Regions from separate parts of the Azoarcus sp. DD4 genome, predicted to be linked through region 2. Evidence: predicted binding sites of a transcription regulator. Region 2 holds the regulator's gene; each other region holds the start of a gene.
The links. Region 2 encodes FNR, which switches genes on or off when oxygen is low (the NO sensors DNR and NnrR bind a similar motif). Its sites were predicted from a motif close to TTGANCTAGNTCAA; they were not measured.

Region 1 (6,576 bases), 2.6 Mb from region 2:
TGTGCATTCATGTCACAACCGGCGCCTGTTCGAAGGTGTGATGCGGCGCCGGCGACGGCACCGTCCATTCCAGCCCTTCGGCGCTGTCCCACGGCTTGGCCGTGGCGCGCTCGCCGCCGCGCACGCATTTCACCGCCACCACCAGGAAGATCAGCTGCGACAACCCGAAGCCGAAGGCGCCGACGCTGGCGAGCGCATTGAAGTCGGCGAACTGCAGCGCGTAGTCCGGAATGCGCCGCGGCATGCCGGCCAGCCCGAGGAAGTGCATCGGGAAGAAGGTGATGTTGAAGAACACGATGGAGCACCAGAAGTGCAGCTTGCCCAGGCGTTCGTCCGGCATGTGGCCGGTCCATTTGGGCAGCCAGAAGTAGGCGCCGGCGAAGAGCGCGAACAGGCTGCCGGCCACCAGCACGTAGTGGAAGTGGGCGACCACGTAATAGGTGTCCTGCACCTGGATGTCGATCGGCGCGATCGCGCAGATCAGGCCGGTGAAGCCACCCATGGTGAACACGAAGATGAAGCCCGTAGCCCACAGCATCGGCGTCTCGAAGCTGAGGGCGCCGCGCCACATGGTGGCGATCCAGTTGAACACCTTCACCCCGGTGGGCACCGCAATCAACATGGTGGCGTACATGAAGAAGAGCTGCCCCGCCGCCGGCATGCCGGTGGTGAACATGTGGTGCGCCCACACCACAAAGGACAGGATGGCGATCGAGGCGGTGGCGTACACCATCGAGGCGTAGCCGAACAGCGGCTTCCTCGCGAAGGTCGGGATGATCTGGCTGACGATGCCGAAGGCCGGGAGGATCATGATGTACACCTCCGGATGGCCGAAGAACCAGAAGATGTGCTGGTACATCACCGGGTCGCCGCCGCCCGCGGCATTGAAGAAGCTGGTGCCGAAGTGGCGGTCGGTCAGGATCATGGTCACCGCGCCGGCCAGCACCGGCATCACCGCGATCAGCAGGTAGGCGGTGATCAGCCAGGTCCAGCAGAACAGCGGCATCTTCATCATCGTCATGCCGGGTGCGCGCATGTTGAGGATGGTGACCACGATGTTGATCGCACCCATGATGGACGACAGGCCCATGATGTGAACGGCGAAGATCGCCATGTCCATGCCCATGCCCATCTGCACCGACAGCGGCGCGTAGAGCGTCCAGCCGGCCGCCGTGGCGCCGCCCGGCGCGAAGAAGGAGCCGATCAGCAGGATGGCCGCCGGCGGCAGCAGCCAGAAGCTCCAGTTGTTCATCCGCGCGAAGGCCATGTCGGACGCGCCTATCATCAGCGGGATCATCCAGTTGGCGAAGCCGACGAAGGCCGGCATGATCGCGCCGAACACCATCACCAGGCCGTGCATGGTGGTGAGCTGGTTGAAGAACTCGGGCTGCACCACCTGCAGGCCGGGCTGGAAGAGTTCGGCCCGGATGGTGAGCGCCATCACGCCCCCGGACAGGAACATGATGAAGCTGAACACGAGGTACATCGTGCCGATGTCCTTGTGATTGGTGGTGGTGATCCAGCGCATCAGGCCGGTCGGCGCATGATGATGATCGTGCAGCTGGTCCGGGGTGACAGCGGCCATGCGGGACTCCTCCTCGATACGCACGGGGTGCGACGGCGGGAGGCCAGGCCTCCCATCTCACCCCCGACATCCAATCGGCACCGCGGCCTGGTCGCCGCGGCGACCTCAGCCTTTGCGTCCGGCCTTGACGTCCGCCGGTTGCACCGCCTCGCCGGTCGCATTGCTCCAGCTGTTGCGGGTATAGGTGATCACCGCGGCAAGGTCCGCGTCCGAAAGCTGCGCGCCGAAGGCCGCCATCGCGGTCCCCGGCCGGCCGTGCAGCACCACGTCGATCTGACCGGTCTTCTCGCCCAGCACCACCGTGGAACCGTCCAGCGGCGGAAAGGCCGGCGGCAAGCCCTTGCCGTTCTCCTGGTGGCAGGCGGCACAGTTGGCGGCGAATACCTTCCGCCCGCGCGCCACCAGTTCGGCCAGCGGCCACTCACGACTGTCGTCGGCTGCAGCGGCACCGGCCCTGGCCTTTTGCTCGGCTACCCAGGCGGTGTACTTCTCGGCGGAAACGACATGCACCTCGATGGGCATGAAACCGTGGTCGCGCCCGCACAGTTCGGCACAATTGCCGCGATAGACGCCTTCCTTGTCGGTCTTGAACCAGGCGTCACGGATGAAGCCGGGAATGGCGTCCTGCTTGACGCCGAAAGCGGGTATCCACCATGCATGGATGACGTCGTTCGCGGTGGTGAGGATGCGGATCTTCTTGCCTGCCGGCACCACGACAGGGTTATCCACTTCCACCAGATAGGCATCGCCCTTGGGCGCCGAGCCCTCGATCTGGTCGCGCGGGGTAGACGACGCAGACAGGAAGCGGATGCCCTCGCCCTCGCCCTGCAGATAGTCGTAGCCCCACTTCCACTGGTAGCCGGTGGCCTTGATGGTGATGTCGGGATTGGAGGTGTCCTTCATCGCGATCACCGTCTTGGTGGCCGGCCAGGCCATGCCGAGCAGGATCAGCACCGGCACGATGGTCCAGGCGATCTCGACCGCGGTGTTCTCGTGAAAATGGGCAGCGGTGACGCCGCGCGACTTGCGATGGTGGATGACGGACCAGAACATCACGCCGAACACGCCGATGAAGATCACCAGGCACAGGATCAGCATCAGCGTGTGCATGCTGTAGATCTCTGTGGCGATATCGGTGACCGGCGGCTGGAGGTTGTAGCGGCTGGTTTCGACTGCAGCGAAGGCTGGCTGCAGCAGCAGGAAAAGCGGTGAGGCGTACGCTGCACTTCGAACGGCACGACCCATGGTCACCCCCGAGGTATGCAGTTTCGACCTGACGCCTCGGGCCATGGTCGCCCGGGATGCAAGTGCATCCCGGGCGCTACAACGGACGAGGTCTCCTCCACGCTCCGATGTCTGCCATGGTCCGGCCGTTGGCCGGAACGATGCCTGTATGCGGATGCCCTCTGGATTTGCGTTCTGCTTATGCGGGGCTCACCGCTCAGTTGCATCGATCATGCCATAGCGAATTTGACCGCCGCAACCAGGATTTTTGATCCAAATCAATATGCTGCAGCGCAAAATACGCTAAAGACGACCGCCAAAAAGGGCGCTCGCCGCACGTTCAGGGTTTTCCCGCAGCCCTATTTGCTGCAATGCAATGCACGCCGTGTAGCGACTTGCGCACGGCCGTAGCCCGCCTGGACCGACGGCCTCAAGCCTTGCGGATGCGTTCGATCAGGGCGGTGGTCGAACGCTCGACCTCGAACGGGATGGAATGCACCGCGCCGCCCCAGCCGCGCACCTCGGCCGCACCGACGATGCGATCCGGCGCCCAGTCGCCGCCCTTCACCAGCACCTCGGGCTTCGCCTCCAGGATGCGGGCGATCGGCGTGTCCTCGTCGAACCAGGTGACGAGATCCACGCAACCGAGCGCGGCCATCACCGCCAGCCTGTCCTCCAGCGGATTCATCGGCCTGTCCTCGCCCTTGCCGAGGCGCCGCACCGAGGCATCGGTATTGAGCGCCACCACCATGGCCGCGCCCAACGCACGGGCCTGGGCGAGATAGGTGACATGACCGCGATGCAGGATGTCGAAGCAGCCATTGGTGAACACCAGCGGCCGCGGCAGTTCGGCAGCGCGCTTTGCGAGCGCCTCGGGCGGGCAGATCTTGCGTTCGAAATCCGGGCGGGAATAGGTCTTCATCGGGGCTGATCGATCGGTGGCGGAAAGCGGTGGCATTCTACCTCGCCGCCGCATACGCCCGGTCAGGCCGCCGGCAACGGCTCGAAATCCGCGCCCGGCAGGTCGGGCGGCGTAGCCTCGCCTTCGTCGAGCGCGGACAGATGGCGAGCGGCCTTCGCGGCCTGTTCGGCGGCACGACGCAGCAGGCTCGCATGACGCAGCCTGTCCTGCATGTCGCGTATGCTCATCTGTGCATGCGCGCCTGCGGTCAGCAGCGACTCCTTCAGGTGCAGGTAGTCGGCCTCGGCCGCAGCCAGAGCCGCTTCCACCCCCGCCGCCGTAAAACCGGCCTGCGAACAATCGGCGGCATGCGCGAGGGCATCGATCGAAACGGTGAAGGCGTAGGCCGCGTCGGCCAGATGGGTGGCCTGCATGGCCCCCAATCGAGTGCCCAGCGCCACGCCCAGCCGACAGCACTCCACCACCGTCTGCTGGTACTGCAGCACCCGCAGGCTGCGCGCGAGCCGATCCGAGAGCCCCGGCGGCACCACCTGTACATTGAGACGCTCCGCATAGGTCGAGATCGCCCGGGCGAGCGGGGACAACACCTGATCGCGCCGGATCACGCCGGCCTCGTCCGCATTCGGCGCGCTCACGGCCAGCAGGCATTCGGTTGCCAGCGTCTGGGTGCGGCCAAGCTCCATGCGCAGTGCGCGCAGGGCCAGATAGGGCATGGACGCGGTGCCGGCGTCGAGAAACTGCGGTTTGCCCAGTTCTTCCTCGCGGGTGCGGAAATGACGCCCCAGCCAAGCCAGCAGCCAGTTCGCAGCCACCGCCATGAGCAGCACGCCGAGCACATTGAACACCGAGTGGAACAGCGCAATCATCACCGCAGGCGTCGCCGGCTGTCCGAACCACGTCCTCAACACCCCGAGCAGACCGATCAGCACCGGTAGCAGCACGAGCGCCACGGCCCCGGTGACCAGATTGAAAAACACATGCGCGGCGGCGAGCCTGCGGGCGTTCGAGGTGGCACCCACCGCCGACAGGATGGCGGTGAAGGTGGTGCCGATGTTGGTGCCGATCACCAGCGCGCAGGCCGCCTCGATCGACATCAGCCCGCCCTGAGCGGCGGTGATGACGATGGCAATCACCGCGCCGGACGCCTGCATCAGCACCGTGAGCAGGGTGCCGATGGCGACCAGGATCAGGTAGCCGGAAAAGCCCGGCCGGATGTGCTCGGCCAGATCGAGCCGGCCACCGATGCCGGAAAAGCTCTCCTTGAGCACATCGATGCCGAGGAAGAGCACGCCGAAGCCGGCCAGCGCCTCGCCGAGCGCACGCAGGCGCGGCGTGCCGCTGGCCAGCATCAGGACCGCGCCGAGGCCGACAAAGGGCAGCGCGAAGGCATCGATCCTGAAACCGAAACCCAGCGCCGCCACCAGCCAGGCGTTCATCGTGGTGCCGACGTTGGAACCGAAGATCACCCACAGCGCATTCTGCAGCGACAGCAGGCCGGTATTGACGAAGCCGATGCTGGCCACGGTGACGGCGGTCGAGGACTGCACCAGCGAGGTGATCAGGATGCCGGCCGCCAGACCGCGCAGGCGGGTCGAGGTCGACCGCTCGAGCAGATCTTCCAGTGCCCGGCCGGCCGCGAGCTTGAGGCCGTCGGTCAGCAGATGCATGCCGAGCAGGAACAGGCCGACGCCACCGAAGAAGCCGCCGGCGGCATCGAACAGGGAAAACACGGGCGGGGCGGTCGTCTCCAGGGTCCAGCCTCTTCTTGTCGGGGCCGGCCTCGGGCCGAGGCCTGCTCCGCGACTTTACACCGCCCCGAACATCACAGCATCTGGCCGCCGCGCAGGTACTTGAGGTGCCAGGACAGCGCCTCGTCGAGCAGGTGCGGCGTCTGCTTGCCCTCGGAATGCTGCAGCGAGCGCTTGTAGTAATCCATCAATGCCGGTCGGAAGTGCGGATGCGCGCAGTTGTCGATGATCACCCGCGCTCGCTGCTTGGGCGAGAGCCCGCGCAAGTCGGCGAGGCCCTGCTCGGTCACCAGCACCTGCACGTCGTGCTCGGTGTGGTCCACGTGGGAGGCCATCGGCACGATGCAGGAGATGTCGCCGCCCTTGGCCTGCGAGGGCGTCATGAAGATCGAGATATAGGCATTGCGGGCGAAATCTCCCGAGCCGCCGATGCCGTTCATGATCCGCGTGCCCATCACATGGGTGGAGTTCACGTTGCCGTAGATGTCGGCCTCGATCATGCCGTTCATCGCGATCACCCCGAGGCGGCGGATCAGCTCGGGATGATTGGATATCTCCTGCGGGCGCAGGATGATGCTGTCGCGGTAGCGGGCGAGATCGGCATTCAGCTCCGCCAGCGCCGCCGGCGACAGCGAGAAGGCGGTGGCCGAAGCGCAGGTCAGCTTGCCCGACTTGATCAGGTCGAGCATTCCGTCCTGCAGCACCTCGGTGTAGGCGGTGAGGTTCTCGAACGGCCCCTGGTTGAGCCCGGCCATCACTGCGTTGGCAATGTTGCCCACGCCCGACTGCAGCGGCAGCAGGTTGGCCGGCAGCCGCCCCTTCTTCACTTCGTGCTCGAGAAATTCCAGGATGTGGCCGGCGATGCGGCGGGAATTCTCGTCCGGCGCGGAGAAGGCGGAGTTGCGGTCCGGCGTGTGGGTTTCGACCACCGCGATGATCTTGTCCGGATCGCAGCGCAGGTAGGGCTCGCCGATGCGGTCGTCGGCCTTCAGCAGCGGGATGGGCTTGCGGAACGGCGGCAGCGCGGTGCCGTAGTAGATGTCGTGCATCCCCTCCAGCGCCGGGTTCTGCCAGCTGTTCACCTCGAGGATGACCTT
Region 2 (6,576 bases):
CCCTGCCCGATCCTGAAGGCCCTGGCGCGGGACTGAAGTCCCCCGGCGACGAGCGTCAGACCAGACAGACCACGCCGTTCCACAACGAACCGCCCAGGGTGGGCGCATGGAACAGCCCGAACACGCCGAACCCCAGCACCATCAGGCCCGCGGCAAAGCGTACCTTGCTGTTACGGGTGAGATCGCGAAAGCGCTTGAACAACATGCCAGCGAGCAGCAGATTGGGCAGCGTTCCCAGGCCGAAGGCCAGCATCAATCCCGCGCCACGCGCGGCCGATCCGGTCACCAGCGCGGTCGCAAGTACGCTATACACCAGCCCGCATGGCAGGAAACCCCACAGCAGGCCGAGCGGCAGCGCCTGCTTCACCGAATGCGCCGGCAGGAATCTGCGCGTCGCCGGTTGCAGCCGGCGCCACAAATGGTGCCCAGCCTTCTCCACCGGCGCGAGCACCGAAGTGAAGCCTGTCAGGTAAAGCCCGAGCGCGATCAGCATCAGGTTGGCGAGAACGTAAAGGCTGATCTGCACCGGCAGCACGCCGCCGTACAGCATGCCGACCGAACCGAGCGCCCCGAGCAGGCCGCCCGTCAGCGTATAGGTGGCGATACGACCGAGGTTGTACGCAAGATGGATGGGCCACTGACGACGGCTTTCCGCTGGCGTACGTACCTGTACGCTGAGTGCCCCGACAATGCCGCCGCACATGCTGACGCAGTGAGTGCCGCCGAGAAGACCAATCAGGAATACCGCAAAGTAGCCGGTTTCAGGCATGGGAAAATCTTGAACGCCCGCGAAAGGCGCGGCTCGAGCAGCAAGGAGAAGCCTGCATTCTACGCTCCCCGCTGCTCCGGCCGCACTCAGATCACGCGGGAATAGCGGGCCCGCTCGCGATCAGCGCGCAGGTAGCGATCGAACACCATGGCAATTCCGCGCACCAGCATCCGCCCTGCCGGCAACACGCTGATCCAGTCGCCCTCTACCTTGAGCAATCCCGCCGCCTCCATCTCCTTGAGATCCGCCAGCTCGTCGGCAAAATACTCGCGGAAGTCGATGAGGTGGGCGATCTCGATGGACTGCATCGACAGCTCGAAATGGCACATCAATGCCTGGATTACAGAACGCCGCAGCAGGTCGTCGGCAGTCAGTTCGATGCCACGCAATACCGGTAGCTCGTCACGATCCAGCACGTCATAGTATTCGTCCAGCGTCTTCACGTTCTGCGAATAGACCGGACCGATCTTCCCGATCGCCGACACACCGAACGCGAGCAGATCGCACTCGGCCTGGGTCGAATAACCCTGGAAGTTGCGGTGCAGCCGGCCCTGCCGCTGGGCGACGGTAAGCTCGTCGTCGGGTTTGGCGAAGTGATCCATCCCGATGTAGACGTAGCCGGCCTCGGTCAGACGGCGGATGGCGAGTTGCAGGATCTGCAGCTTCGCATCGGCACTCGGCATGTCGCTCTGGAGGATGCGGCGCTGCGGTTTGAACAGTCCGGGGAGATGAGCGTAACTGTAGAGCGAGATACGGTCCGGCGAGATGTCCAGCACCTGCTCAAGCGTGCGGTTGAAGCTGATCACGTTCTGCTTGGGCAGGCCGTAGATAAGGTCCATGCTAACCGACTTGAAGCCGGTGGCGCGGGCCGCTTCGATCACCAGGCGCGTCTCTTCGACGCTTTGCACCCGGTTGACCGCGCGCTGCACGTCTTCGGCGAAGTCCTGCACGCCGACGCTCATACGGTTGAACCCCAGGGTGGCCAACAATTCGACCGTGTCGAAATCGACTTTGCGTGGGTCGACCTCGATCGAATACTCGCCGTTGGGCACCAGATTGAAATGCGCCCGCACCGAATCCATCAACTGTCGCAGTTCCTCGTGCGACAGGAAGGTGGGCGTGCCGCCGCCGAGGTGCAACTGGGTGACCTGGCGGCTGCCACCGAGCGCGGCAGCCTGCATCTCGATCTCCTTGGCCAGATATTTCAAGTATTTGGCCGAACGCCCGTGATCCTTGGTGATGATCTTGTTGCAGGCACAGTAGTAGCAGATCGTGTTACAGAACGGGATGTGGAAGTATAATGACAGCGGTCGGCTAACCCCGCCAACCGCCCGTCTGGCCAACCAATCCTGCAAAGCCCTCGCATCGAACGCTTCGACAAAACGATCGGCCGTCGGATACGAGGTATAACGCGGTCCGTTGATGTCGAACCTGCGTATGAGTTGCGGATCGAAGATGAGGTCTGTGTGGGCGTTCATGATCGTGCTGCGGCAATGTGTGCCGAACAATGGCAGAAAGCCGGCGTTTTGTGGTTGACTTGGATCAACGCGACGATCCTCCTACAAACTCGGAGCAAGTGTATCGTGCAGATGAAGGCAGCAGTGCCGATTACTGTAGCAGGACTCAAGACGGCCTGTTCCCAATGCAACCTGGTGGAACTCTGCCTCCCCTTCGGGATGACCGAAAACGAGATCGACCGGCTTGACGAGCTGGTCGGCGCACGACGCAAGATCAAGCGTCAGCAACATCTGTATCGGGCTGGCGATCCCTTCGAAGCAATCTACGCGATCCGCGCCGGTTCGTTCAAGACGGATGTGCTGCTCGAAGATGGCCGGGACCAGGTCACCGGCTTCCAGATGACCGGCGAAATCATCGGCCTGGACGGCATCAGCAACGAAGTTCACTCCTGCAACGCGATCGCGCTGGAAGACAGCGAGGTTTGCGTGATCGCCTATGCGAAGCTGGAGGAACTGTCGCGTGAAATCGAGGGCCTGCAGCACCAGTTCCACAAGGTGATGAGCCGCGAGATCGTGCGCGACCACGGCGTGATGATGCTGCTTGGATCCATGCGGGCCGAAGAGCGCCTCGCCGCCTTTCTGCTGAACATGTCGCAGCGCTTTACTGCGCGCGGCTTCTCCGCTGCAGAATTCCACCTGCGCATGACGCGCGAGGAAATCGGCTCCTATCTCGGGCTCAAACTCGAGACCGTCTCCCGTGCCTTCTCGCGCTTCCAGGACGAAGGGCTGGTTGCTGTCCAGCAGAAACACATTCGTATCCTCGACAGTGCCGGCCTCAAGAAACTGATCCAGCACCAGTCAGCCTGCCGCTGACGGCCGCGGGCCAGCCACCCCGGCCGTTGTCGCACTCAGCGCTCCAGCACGTAGGTGCCCGGTGCCGGAGCCAGTTGGGGAAAGACATCCGAGGCAGCCGGCCGCGCGTCGACCAGCGCCCCTGCACGGGGTTTCAACCACTGCATCCAGTCCTCCCACCAGCTCCCCTGATGCTGTTCGGCGCGTTCCAGCCATGCGTCCGCGCTTTCGGATCGATGCGCCTCGGCGACCCGGAAGCTCCGCTTTGGCGGTTTGACCACAGGATTGACGATGCCGAGGATGTGACCCGAACTCGATAGCACATAGCGCTTTGGTCCTATGACCAGATTGTTCACCCTGAAGGTCTCGGCCCAGGGCGCAATGTGGTCATCCTCGGCTGCTACCGCGTAAAGCGGTTGAGTGATCATTCCCAGGTCCAGGGGCTCGCCCGCAACCACCAGTGCATCCTTCTGTACCAGCCTGTTGTGCAGATAGAGTTCGCGCAGGTACCACGCATGCATCGCGTACGGCATGCGCGTTGTATCCATGTTCCAGTACAGCACGTCGAACGGTGGAGGCGTCTCGCCGTAGAGCCAGCCATGCACCACGTAATGCCAGATCAGACTGTTGGAACGCAACAGACGGAACGCCGAAGCCATCTCCTTGCCGTCGAGAAAGCCCTTGCGCGCCATGCCGTCGGTCAGGTAGCGAATGCTTGCCTCATCGATGAAGACCTCTATATCGCCCGGCTTGCGAAAATCGACCAGGGTGGTGAACAAGGTCCAGTCCGCAACAGGCACCGCATCTTCGGCGAAATGGCGGTTCGCCCAGGCCATGTACATGCTCAGCGCCGTACCGCCGATGCAGTAACCGGCTGCGTGGACCTTGTCCGCTCCGGTGAAGGCACGCGCCGCCTCCACCGCGGCATGCACTCCCTTCATCAGGTAATCGTCGAACCGGTAATCCCGCATTGCAGCGTCGGGGTTCTTCCAGCTCGTGATGAATACGTCCAGCCCCCGATCGAGCAGAAAACGGATCATGCTCTTCTTCGGCACAAGGTCGAGGATGTAGAACTTGTTAATCCAGGGCGTAACGATCACCACCGGTTCGGCATGCACCTTGGGCTGCGTCGGAGCATAGTGAATTAGCTCGAGCAGTTCGTTGCGAAACACCACCGCCCCAGGAGTCGTCGCGAGATTCTCGCCAACAGTGAAATCGTCCGGATTGGTCATTCGGACATTGCCGCTCCGAAGATCCTCGAGCAGGTTGTGCAGGCCTTGAGCCAGACTCTCGCCCCGCGTCTCGACTGCCTTGCGCAAGGCAACCGGATTGGTCCACAGGAAATTGGTCGGAGCCACCGCGTTGAGCCATTTCCGCCACCAGAACGCCGCCCGTCTGCGCTCCTTGCCCGACAGCCCCGGAGTGTCGTAGAGCATATCCTGCATGTGGTGGGTCAGCGCCAGGTACCACTCCTTGGTGAGATCCCAAGTCGGCGAGTCGGTCCAAACCGGATCGGAAAAACGGGCATCGTCGACGTTCGGACGGATAGGATCCTCGCCCGCCAGGCCCACAACGCGGTTCCAGGTGTGCCACTGCAAACGCCACAGGTCGCTCGACAAGCGCGCAAACCGCTCCGCGAGTTCCTGCGGATGTGAAAGCCACGCCAGCTGCGCGTGGACAATGGGCGCAGCCATGCCGAGCGGATCGAACGTACCTTCCACCAGTTCGTGCAGCTGCTGCGCCGTCCGCCTTACAGCCAGGCCGGGATCGAGCCGATCAATCTTCTTCATGTTTCACCCTGGAAATGATGGGATCCTGCCTTCGGTCATCCGTCCTGATTCTGCCACTACCCGCCAGCGCAGCAACCATGAATAACGATTAGCACAATTCGTATCGCGTCCCGCGCTGCGACAAGACAGGAGACGGCCAACCGAGCCGATGTTCGATGGCTTTGGCAAATGCAGCCGAGGCGCCGGCCTCGCCGTGTACGATAAACGTCTGACGCGGCGGCCTGGAAAAATGCGCCAGCCAGGCGAGCAAGGCGGGCTGATCGGCATGAGCCGACAGACCACCTATTGTATGAACGCTCGCCTTGACCGGAATGCGCTCACCAAAGATTGTTACCGCCCGTGCGCCATCCACGAGGCGCCTCCCCAACGTTCCAGCAGCCTGGAATCCCGTCATCACAATGGCGCAAGCGCTACGTCCAAGGTTGTAGCGCAGGTGGTGCTTGATCCGGCCGGCATCGCACATGCCACTCGCCGAGACGATAACCAGACCAGAGGGGCGACTGTTCAGCGCCATGGACTCCTCTACGTCCTGCACAAAACGTACTTTGAAGCGATCTGCATGACGTTGAGACCATGCAAAGAGCTCACGGCTCTCGGCGTCCCAAAGCCCCTCATGTCGCACCGTCAATTCGGTCACCGCCGACGCCATCGGCGAATCGACGACGACCTCAAGCGGATCCATCTTCCCTTCACGTACGAGTTTGGCAAGCACGAACAACAATTCCTGAGTACGGCCCACCGCGAACGCCGGAATGATGACATTCCCGCGCCTGCGTTTCAGGGTCTCGTGCACGACTGCTGCCAGTTCCTCTTCAGTCTCGCTCATCGAACGGTGGGCACGGTTACCGTAGGTGGACTCGACGCACAGAAAATCAGCCGCCCCGATGAAGGCGGGGTCACGTAGCACCGGGCGCTCAGGCTGCCCGAGATCCCCCGTCATCACCAGCCGACGCTCTCCCTTTCCTTCCACGACGGAAATTTCGAGGATCGCCGACCCTAGGATATGACCCGCATTGCGAAACACACAACGCACGCCCGGCCCTGGTTTCAACTCGACGTCGTAGTCCACCGCACGCAGACGCTGCAGACTGGCGCGAGCCTGCGCAACCGTATAGAGCGGTGCGACATCCCAACCACGTCTCGCATGGCGGGCACGCTGATGTCGATTGAGCCATTCGGCCTCCTTTTCCTGTATATGGGCCGAATCGAGCAGGATGACGCCTGCCAGGTCCACCGTAGCGGACGTCGCGTACACCGGTCCTTTGTACCCAAGGGCGATGAGTCGCGGCAACAAGCCTGCGTGGTCCAGATGAGCGTGAGTAAGAAGCACGAAATCAATCGCCGTCAGATCGAAGTCCAGCGCCCTGAGGTTCTTCAGGGGGGCGTCCCGCCCTCCCTGGAAAAGACCGCAGTCAACCAGGAAACAACCGGCCTGATGCCTAACCTGCGCGCATGAACCCGTCACCTCGCCAGCGGCACCGTGGAACGTGATATCCATGTTTCACCTCCAACGGCAGAATCGCCCACATCATCGCGACCCGGGTTGACCACGGTCAAGCGATACCCGCAGCCCCCGGTGGCTATAATCAAGTGCAGTCAACACAAATCAATCAAGGGAGCACGTTATGTTCAAGCACATTCTTGTCCCGACAGACGGATCCGCCTTGTCAGAGAGCACGGTGGCCCGTGCAGTCTCCTTTGCGCGCGA
Region 3 (6,576 bases), 1.3 Mb from region 2:
AGAGCGAGGAGTTCGAGGTGCCGGGCACCTGCACCAGGAAGGCGCGGCCCTCCGCCGTCTTGAGGAAGTGGCCGAACTGCCCGCGCAGCGTCGGCACCCCGCCGGATTTGGCGCCGCTGCCGTCGGCCTGGTGGCAGCCGGCGCAGTTCAGGATGAACTGGTAGCGGGCCTTGCCCGCCTCGTCGGCGATGGCCGGCTGGGCCGCGCCGGCTGCCGCGACGATGACGGCGGCCAGCGCGGCTGCCCTGCCCCGCCGCCCGGCCCGACCCTGGATGCGCTTGCCGTCCATCGCCGCGCCCTCAGCTCTTGGTCTCGGCCAGGCCGACGACGGTGGCCATGGTGCAGTGGAACATCGTCGAGTCGTTGGCCATGCACCAGTTGATGTCGTTGTGCAGGCCCATGCGGTAGCCCGGCATCTCGCGCTCGTTGGTGTTGCAGAAGCAGCGTCCGCAGGCCGTCTTGCCGCAGCAGTCGTTGTAGCTGATCAGGTAGTCCTTGCCGTCGTCCGGGTTGTGGCAGGTGCCGATCCACGACACCTTGGAGGCCTCGGTGCCCGGCGGGCAGCTCGACGCGGTGCCGCCGCAGCAGTTGCACAGGTAGCCGTCCTGCGCGCAGTAGCGCCAGTATTCGCAATCCTCGTCGGTCGGCGCCTTGCCGCCGGCCTTCTTCATCGCCGCGCCGGCTGCCTGGGCGGTGCGGTCGAAGGGCAGCACCGGCAGCACGAAGGCCGAGCCCACCAGCAGCTTGCCGATGCCGATCAGCGCGCTGCGCCGGGAGGCGCTCTGCGCCACCTTGCGCGTCTTGCGCTCGAAGAATTCATCCAGCCATTTCATCGTTCGTTCTCCTTCTCTCGGTCAGGCGCGGCCGGGTTGTTCGAGGTAGGCCTGCACCGAAGCCACGCCCAGCTCCTTGGCGGTGAAGAGGCTTTCCAGCTGTTCGCGGGAATTCACCAGGCCCTTGGCGGCGATGCGGCCCTGTTCGTTGATGAGCACCGCGTAGGGCAGCTTGGCGACGCGGTAGGCGATGCCCAGTTCGCGCGACAGCACGTAGGGGAAGTCCTGCAGGCCGGCCTTGTCGTAGAAGGCGAGGTGCTCGGGCTGCTCGCCGTCGGAGGTCAGCACCACGCGCAGCCAGCTGCGTTCGGACTGGTTGGCCGAGCGCAGGATGGGCAGCAGCTTCTTGCACACCGGGCAGGTCGGCGACAGGAAGAACAGCAGCGTGCTCTTGTCGCCCGGCAGGCCGAGCGAGACGCGCTCGCGCACATTGACGATGTGCGGCAGGTCGAACACCGGGGCGGCTTCGCCCACCTGCGGGCCGGTGTCGAGCATCAGCGCGCCCATCGGCGCGACCCGCTCGTAGAGCACGCCGATCTGGCGCGCAAGGGCGAACAGGCCGACCAGCGCGGCGAGCACCGCGATCCACAGCAGGACGTTCGAAATCATCAGGGCTTCATTCATGATCCGCTCCTCATTTGGGCGAGATGGGGGTGGTTGGCGAGCAGCTGGTTGGCCGCCGCGTAGAGGGTGAGCAGCATCAGCGTGCCGCCGGCAACGGAGAGGTAGTCGATCCAGACCAGGCCGCGCTCATTACCCAACTGGGCGCCGAGTACGAGCAGCGCGAGCAGCACGGCATTGCGCACCACCAGCGCCCACGACAGCCGGGTGTGGCCTTCGGCGCCGCCGCAGCCGCAATCGATTTCGGTGTGGCCGCGGGCGACATTGATCGCCACCCCGGCGGTCGCCGCGCCCAGCACCAGCAGGCCGAGCACGAGGCCCGCCGCGCGGGTGGTGTCGAACAGCAGCGCCATGCCGGCCACCGCCTCCACCACCGGGAACAACCGGGCGAACAGCGGCACCAGGCGTTCCGGCAACAGGCGGTAGAGCTCCACCGAGGCTTCGAACACCGCCAGGTCGCGCAGCTTCTGCCACGCGCCCAGCACCAGGATCACCGCCAGCGCCGCCCCGCAGGTGCGCGCCAGCACCGGGTCGAGTGCGAGCGCGTCCATCAGTGCAGCTCCATCAGCGACGGCGTTTCGCCCACGCCTTCCATGCGGCGGATGAGCTTGAGCGGGCCGGAAGCGTCGTAGGAGGCGATCGCCGCCTTGAGGCCGTCGTAGGCGAACAGGCGCGGCTTGTCGCCCTGGCTTACCGCCATCGCGATCGCGTTGTTGCCCGGCGCGCGGGTGATGCGCTTCTTGGTCTTGAGGTCGAAGCCCCAGATTTCCTTGGCGGGGAACTTGTGGCTACCGACCTTGGCGCCGTCGTGCATGCCGACGAAGACGCGGCCGCTGGCGTTGTGCTGGGCGAGCAGCTGGTAGCCGCCGGGACGCCAGCCGGCCTTGCGCTCCTTGTCGGTGAGCAGCGACCACTTCGGTTCGAAGCTCGCCACCGCGCCGCCTACATTGGCGGTGTAGAGGTCGCCGCCGTAGGAGACGAAGCGGTAGGTGTCGCCGTCCTGCTCGCCGTGGATGAAGATGGGGTCGGCGTCCGGATTGAAGAACACCGCGCTCTTCTGCTGATCGACCGACTGGCCCTTGTCGTCGTGGGTGACGGTGAGCAGGGTGCCGTCGCCGCAGACAGTGGAGAAGCGGTTGGACACGCTCGCCGCCGGCAGGAGGATCCAGCAGCCGGGAATATCGACCTGCGAGGCGACCTTCTTCTCCTTGAGATCGACCACCGTCACCGAGATCGCCGGGGTGGCGTTGAGCACATAGAGCCAGCGGCCGTCGGCCGAGGCGCGGATGGTGCCCTTGTAGTGCAGCGCCTGGGCGTGGATGGGCGGGATGATGATCTCGCCCGTCTTGGTCAGCGTCTGCGCGTCGTGGATGTCCACCGTGTCGGTGCGTTCGCCCGACGACAGGCGCGAGTAGTAGGTGGTGGCGACGTAGATTTCCTTGCGGTCGGGCGACACGATGGCCTGCCCGGCGTAGGCGGTGGCGACCACGCCGAGGTAGCGCATGCTGTCGCCGTCGATCACATGCAGGCGACCGTCGACGATGTGGCCGATGGAAACGTCCGACAGGTAGATGCGGTAGGGGTTGGCGGGCGGCATTTCCGCCACCTTGGGAATTTCGACCTGCAGTTCGGCCTGTGCCGACGCCCCGGTGAGGGCAATCAGCACGGCAGCCAGGCAGGATCGCAGGGCGCTGTGTCGAAGCACGGCTGACTCCTTGTTGTGGCCGCTGCATCTGCAACGGCATCCTCGGAACCCGCCCGTCCGTCCGGAAGGCGAGTGCGCTTGTTGTCCGCGCCGTTCCTTGATCCAGGTCAAAGCAGCGGGTGGAACGGATTCTGGAGCGGGGGTTTCGGCGACCGGTAACCGAAATCGGCAAAACCTTGCAGCCCGAGGGGAAAGGCGTCGCCTGCACAAAAGTGGTACTGCAATGCACCAATTCGGCGCTTCGGGCGGACGGCACCCGCGCCAGCCGGCGGGATTGCAGAAAAGTGCTTGTCGGTGGGCCGCTTATCGGATTACGCTGAAAAAACAGCAGCTCACACATAACGACAAGCAACCGATTTCCGGTCAGGAGACAGACGGAAATGAAGTATCTTGCCCTCGCACCCGTGGAGACCGGGCAGCGATCGATGGGCGTCCGCGCGCGCCCGTCACGCCTGGGTACGCCGTGCCGGCACCCTCTCCCACAACATGTCCGCAAGCTTGCGCATGCCCGCAAGGGTCGGCCCATGCCCTTGCCGATTCGGGCTTGGCATGATGCATGCGTGCCCTTATCCGTTACGCCCAGTTGCGGAGAGCGGCTTCCATGACTTCCTACGCCTCGTCCCCTGACGACCAGGCCTTCAGTGCCACCTGGCACGACACCAGCGACGCCGACGACCACGCGTCCTGCCTGCAACACTGGAAGCAGCGCTACGATCAGCTCACCGCCGGCACCTTCTCCGGCAGCTTCGAGGAATACTGGTTCGACAACGTCCAGGTCTTTCGCGAACGCACCAACCAGTCCATCCACGAGGCCGGCCAGGCCTGGGAAGGCTCCCGTACTTTCGGCGTACCGCTCGAAGTGGACGGCAAGGGCTGGTACTGCGGCGAAATCCTCGACATCAACTCCATCATCACCCTGCGCGGCGGCGACGAGCTCGACTTCCGTACCCCGCGCCTCCACGACATCCTCGCCGTCACCACCCACGCACAGGCGCTCAACACCTACGCCCTGCAGGTGGAGCACCGCGACATCGAGGCCGAACTGGCCGACCGCCGGGTGGCCCCTTCCAGCGCGGAACAGGCGGAAAACCTGCGCGCCTTCCTGCGCACGGTCATGGCCAGCCTGCGCGCCACGCCCGACATGCTGCGCCACGCGCCGATGCGCAAGGCGCTGGAACAGGCGATCTTCGGCAGCATCATCGCCGCCATCGGCAACGAGCCGGAAGGCCGCACGCCGCCATCGGGCAATGCCCGCCAGCTGGTGGTGGAGCGCGCCCGCGAGTACATGCGCGAGCACATCGAAGAACCGATCACCGTAGCCGACCTCTGCGCCGAGCTGCGGGTGTCGCGCCGCACGCTGCAGTACAGCTTCCAGGACGTGCTCAACCTCAACCCGGTGAGTTTCCTGCGCGCGCTGCGGCTGAACGGCGTGCGCCGCGCGCTCAAGCACGCCACGGCCGACGTCGGCACCGTGGCCGACATCGCCGCGCGCTGGGGCTTCTGGCACCTGTCGCACTTCGCCGCCGACTACAAGTCGATGTTCGGCGAACTGCCTTCGGAAACCCTGCGCCAGACCACCCGCGGCGGCCGCTGAAGACTGGGGTTCGCCCCCGATTGGTGCGCAGCAACAGCACGACCGGCGCCCCGCACACCCCCCTCCCCCGGCCCGCACCCCTGCCGGAAGCGCCCCAGCCACCCTGCACTAGCCCGAATCGGCAAGGCGAACATCGCTCACCGACGCAGGGCGATCCAAAGACTGCCTATCCGGCGCAGTCGAAGGCGTGGTCTGAACGCCCCGTACTGGTTCATCGACCGGACTTCGCGCCCCAACTCCATGCACGCACACCGCGTTCTTGCCGCTCGCGGCCACCGGTCATCTCCCCGAAATCCCTGTAGATCCGGGCACCCGTCGCGTGCGCGGCGATCTGGCACGACGCCTGCTTAACTGGTTGGACTGGTCAGACCAGTCAGAACAGTAACCCGCAGCAGGAAGACCATGCCCAGCATCGCCAACATCGCCGCCCAGGCCCTGCAGCGCCGGATCAACAACGGAGAGTTCTCCGCCGGCGCCGCCCTGCCCTCGCAGCGGGAACTCGCCGAGCAGCTCGCCATCAGCCGCGCGTCGCTGCGCGAAGCGATCTCGACGCTGGAAGCGCTCGGTCTGGTGCGCAGCCAGCCCGGCAAAGGCGTGTTCGTTACCAGCGGCAGCCAGAGCGCCGCTTCCCTGCCGCTGCGCGGCACGGCGACGATGACGCCGCAGGCGCTGATCGAATTCCGCGCGGCCATCGAACCCGCCTGGGCCAGCCTTGCCGCGATGCGCATCGACGACGGCGGCCGCGAACGCCTCAGCGCCATCCAGCGCGGCATGGAAGAAGCCCTGAACGTCGGCGACCTGGTGATGGCGTCGGACTGGGACCTGCAATTCCACCTGCTGCTGGCCGAGCTTTCGGGCAATCCCGGCCTCACCGAGATCGCGCGCCACTTCCGCGACCAGATCAGCCACAGCCTGCGCCTGCCCTTCTCGCGCACCGCCAGCATCTGGGAACCGGCCGACGAGCACCGCCACATCACCGACGCCATCCTCGCCGGCGACAGCGCCGCCGCTGCCGCCGCAATGCATGCCCACCTCGGCGGCTCGGCCCGCCGCATCAGCATCGATTACCGCCCGCCGGGCTGAACGCCCGAACTCCCTTCCCTCCCCTCATCCTTCACGGAGCCAGCAAGCATGTCCCAGCCCATTCAATCCACCCGCCGCCCCTTCCTGCGCAGCCTCTTCGGCCTTGCCGCCGGTATCGCCGTCGCCTCTACCATCGGCCTGACCGACGCCCGTGCCGACGTGCTCGCCAATGTGCAGAAGGCCGGCACCCTGCGCGTCGCGGTGCCGCAGGACTTCCCGCCCTTCGGCAGCGTCGGCACCGACCTCAAGCCGCGCGGCTACGACATCGACATGGCCAACCTGATCGGCAAGGAACTCGGCGTGAAGGTCGAGCTGATCCCGGTGACCAGCACCAACCGCATCCCCTACCTCACCACCGGCAAGGCCGACCTGGTGATCTCCAGCCTGGGCAAGAACCCGGAGCGCGAAGCGGTGATCGACTTCTCCACCGCCTACGCGCCCTTCTTCAACGGCGTGTTCGGGCCGGAAGACGTCAAGCTCTCCAAGGTCGAGGAACTGGACGGCAAGACCGTGGGCGTGACCCGCGGCTCGGTGGAAGACCTGGAGCTGACCAAGATCGCCTCGCCCAAGGTGACGATCAAGCGCTTCGAGGACAACAACGCGACGATCTCCGCCTACCTCACCGGCCAGGTGCAGTTCGTCGCCACCGGCAACGTGGTGGCCGCCGCGGTGAACGACATGACCAAGCTGCGCCGCCTCGGCGCCAAGTTCCTGATCAAGAACTCCCCCTGCTACGTTGC

Region 1: a site for FNR is predicted at 3,078-3,091, ahead of coxB (cytochrome c oxidase subunit II). Genes of this name have one in related genera too.
Region 3: a site for FNR is predicted at 3,257-3,270, ahead of CJ010_RS14410 (amine dehydrogenase large subunit). Genes of this name have one in related genera too.

What each region holds. Positions count from the first base shown of each region.
Region 1 covers NZ_CP022958.1:4,394,200-4,400,775, forward strand. Annotated here, with positions in the region: gene ctaD (cytochrome c oxidase subunit I) at 8-1,585, opposite strand; gene coxB (cytochrome c oxidase subunit II) at 1,691-2,830, opposite strand; gene rfaE2 (D-glycero-beta-D-manno-heptose 1-phosphate adenylyltransferase) at 3,240-3,731, opposite strand; gene CJ010_RS20280 (Na/Pi cotransporter family protein) at 3,794-5,461, opposite strand; gene CJ010_RS20285 (acetyl-CoA hydrolase/transferase family protein) at 5,554-6,576, opposite strand, start outside.
Region 2 covers NZ_CP022958.1:1,807,596-1,814,171, reverse strand. Annotated here, with positions in the region: gene CJ010_RS08530 (MerR family transcriptional regulator) at 1-36, shown strand, start outside; gene CJ010_RS08525 (sulfite exporter TauE/SafE family protein) at 56-769, opposite strand; gene hemN (oxygen-independent coproporphyrinogen III oxidase) at 856-2,247, opposite strand; gene fnr (fumarate/nitrate reduction transcriptional regulator Fnr) at 2,359-3,099, shown strand; gene CJ010_RS08510 (alpha/beta hydrolase) at 3,135-4,868, opposite strand; gene CJ010_RS08505 (MBL fold metallo-hydrolase RNA specificity domain-containing protein) at 4,957-6,366, opposite strand; gene CJ010_RS08500 (universal stress protein) at 6,494-6,576, shown strand, end outside.
Region 3 covers NZ_CP022958.1:3,122,759-3,129,334, forward strand. Annotated here, with positions in the region: gene CJ010_RS14390 (cytochrome c) at 1-289, opposite strand, end outside; gene CJ010_RS14395 (methylamine dehydrogenase light chain) at 300-833, opposite strand; gene mauD (methylamine dehydrogenase accessory protein MauD) at 855-1,457, opposite strand; gene CJ010_RS14405 (MauE/DoxX family redox-associated membrane protein) at 1,454-2,005, opposite strand; gene CJ010_RS14410 (amine dehydrogenase large subunit) at 2,005-3,159, opposite strand; gene CJ010_RS14415 (helix-turn-helix domain-containing protein) at 3,761-4,753, shown strand; gene CJ010_RS14420 (FadR/GntR family transcriptional regulator) at 5,156-5,836, shown strand; gene CJ010_RS14425 (transporter substrate-binding domain-containing protein) at 5,885-6,576, shown strand, end outside.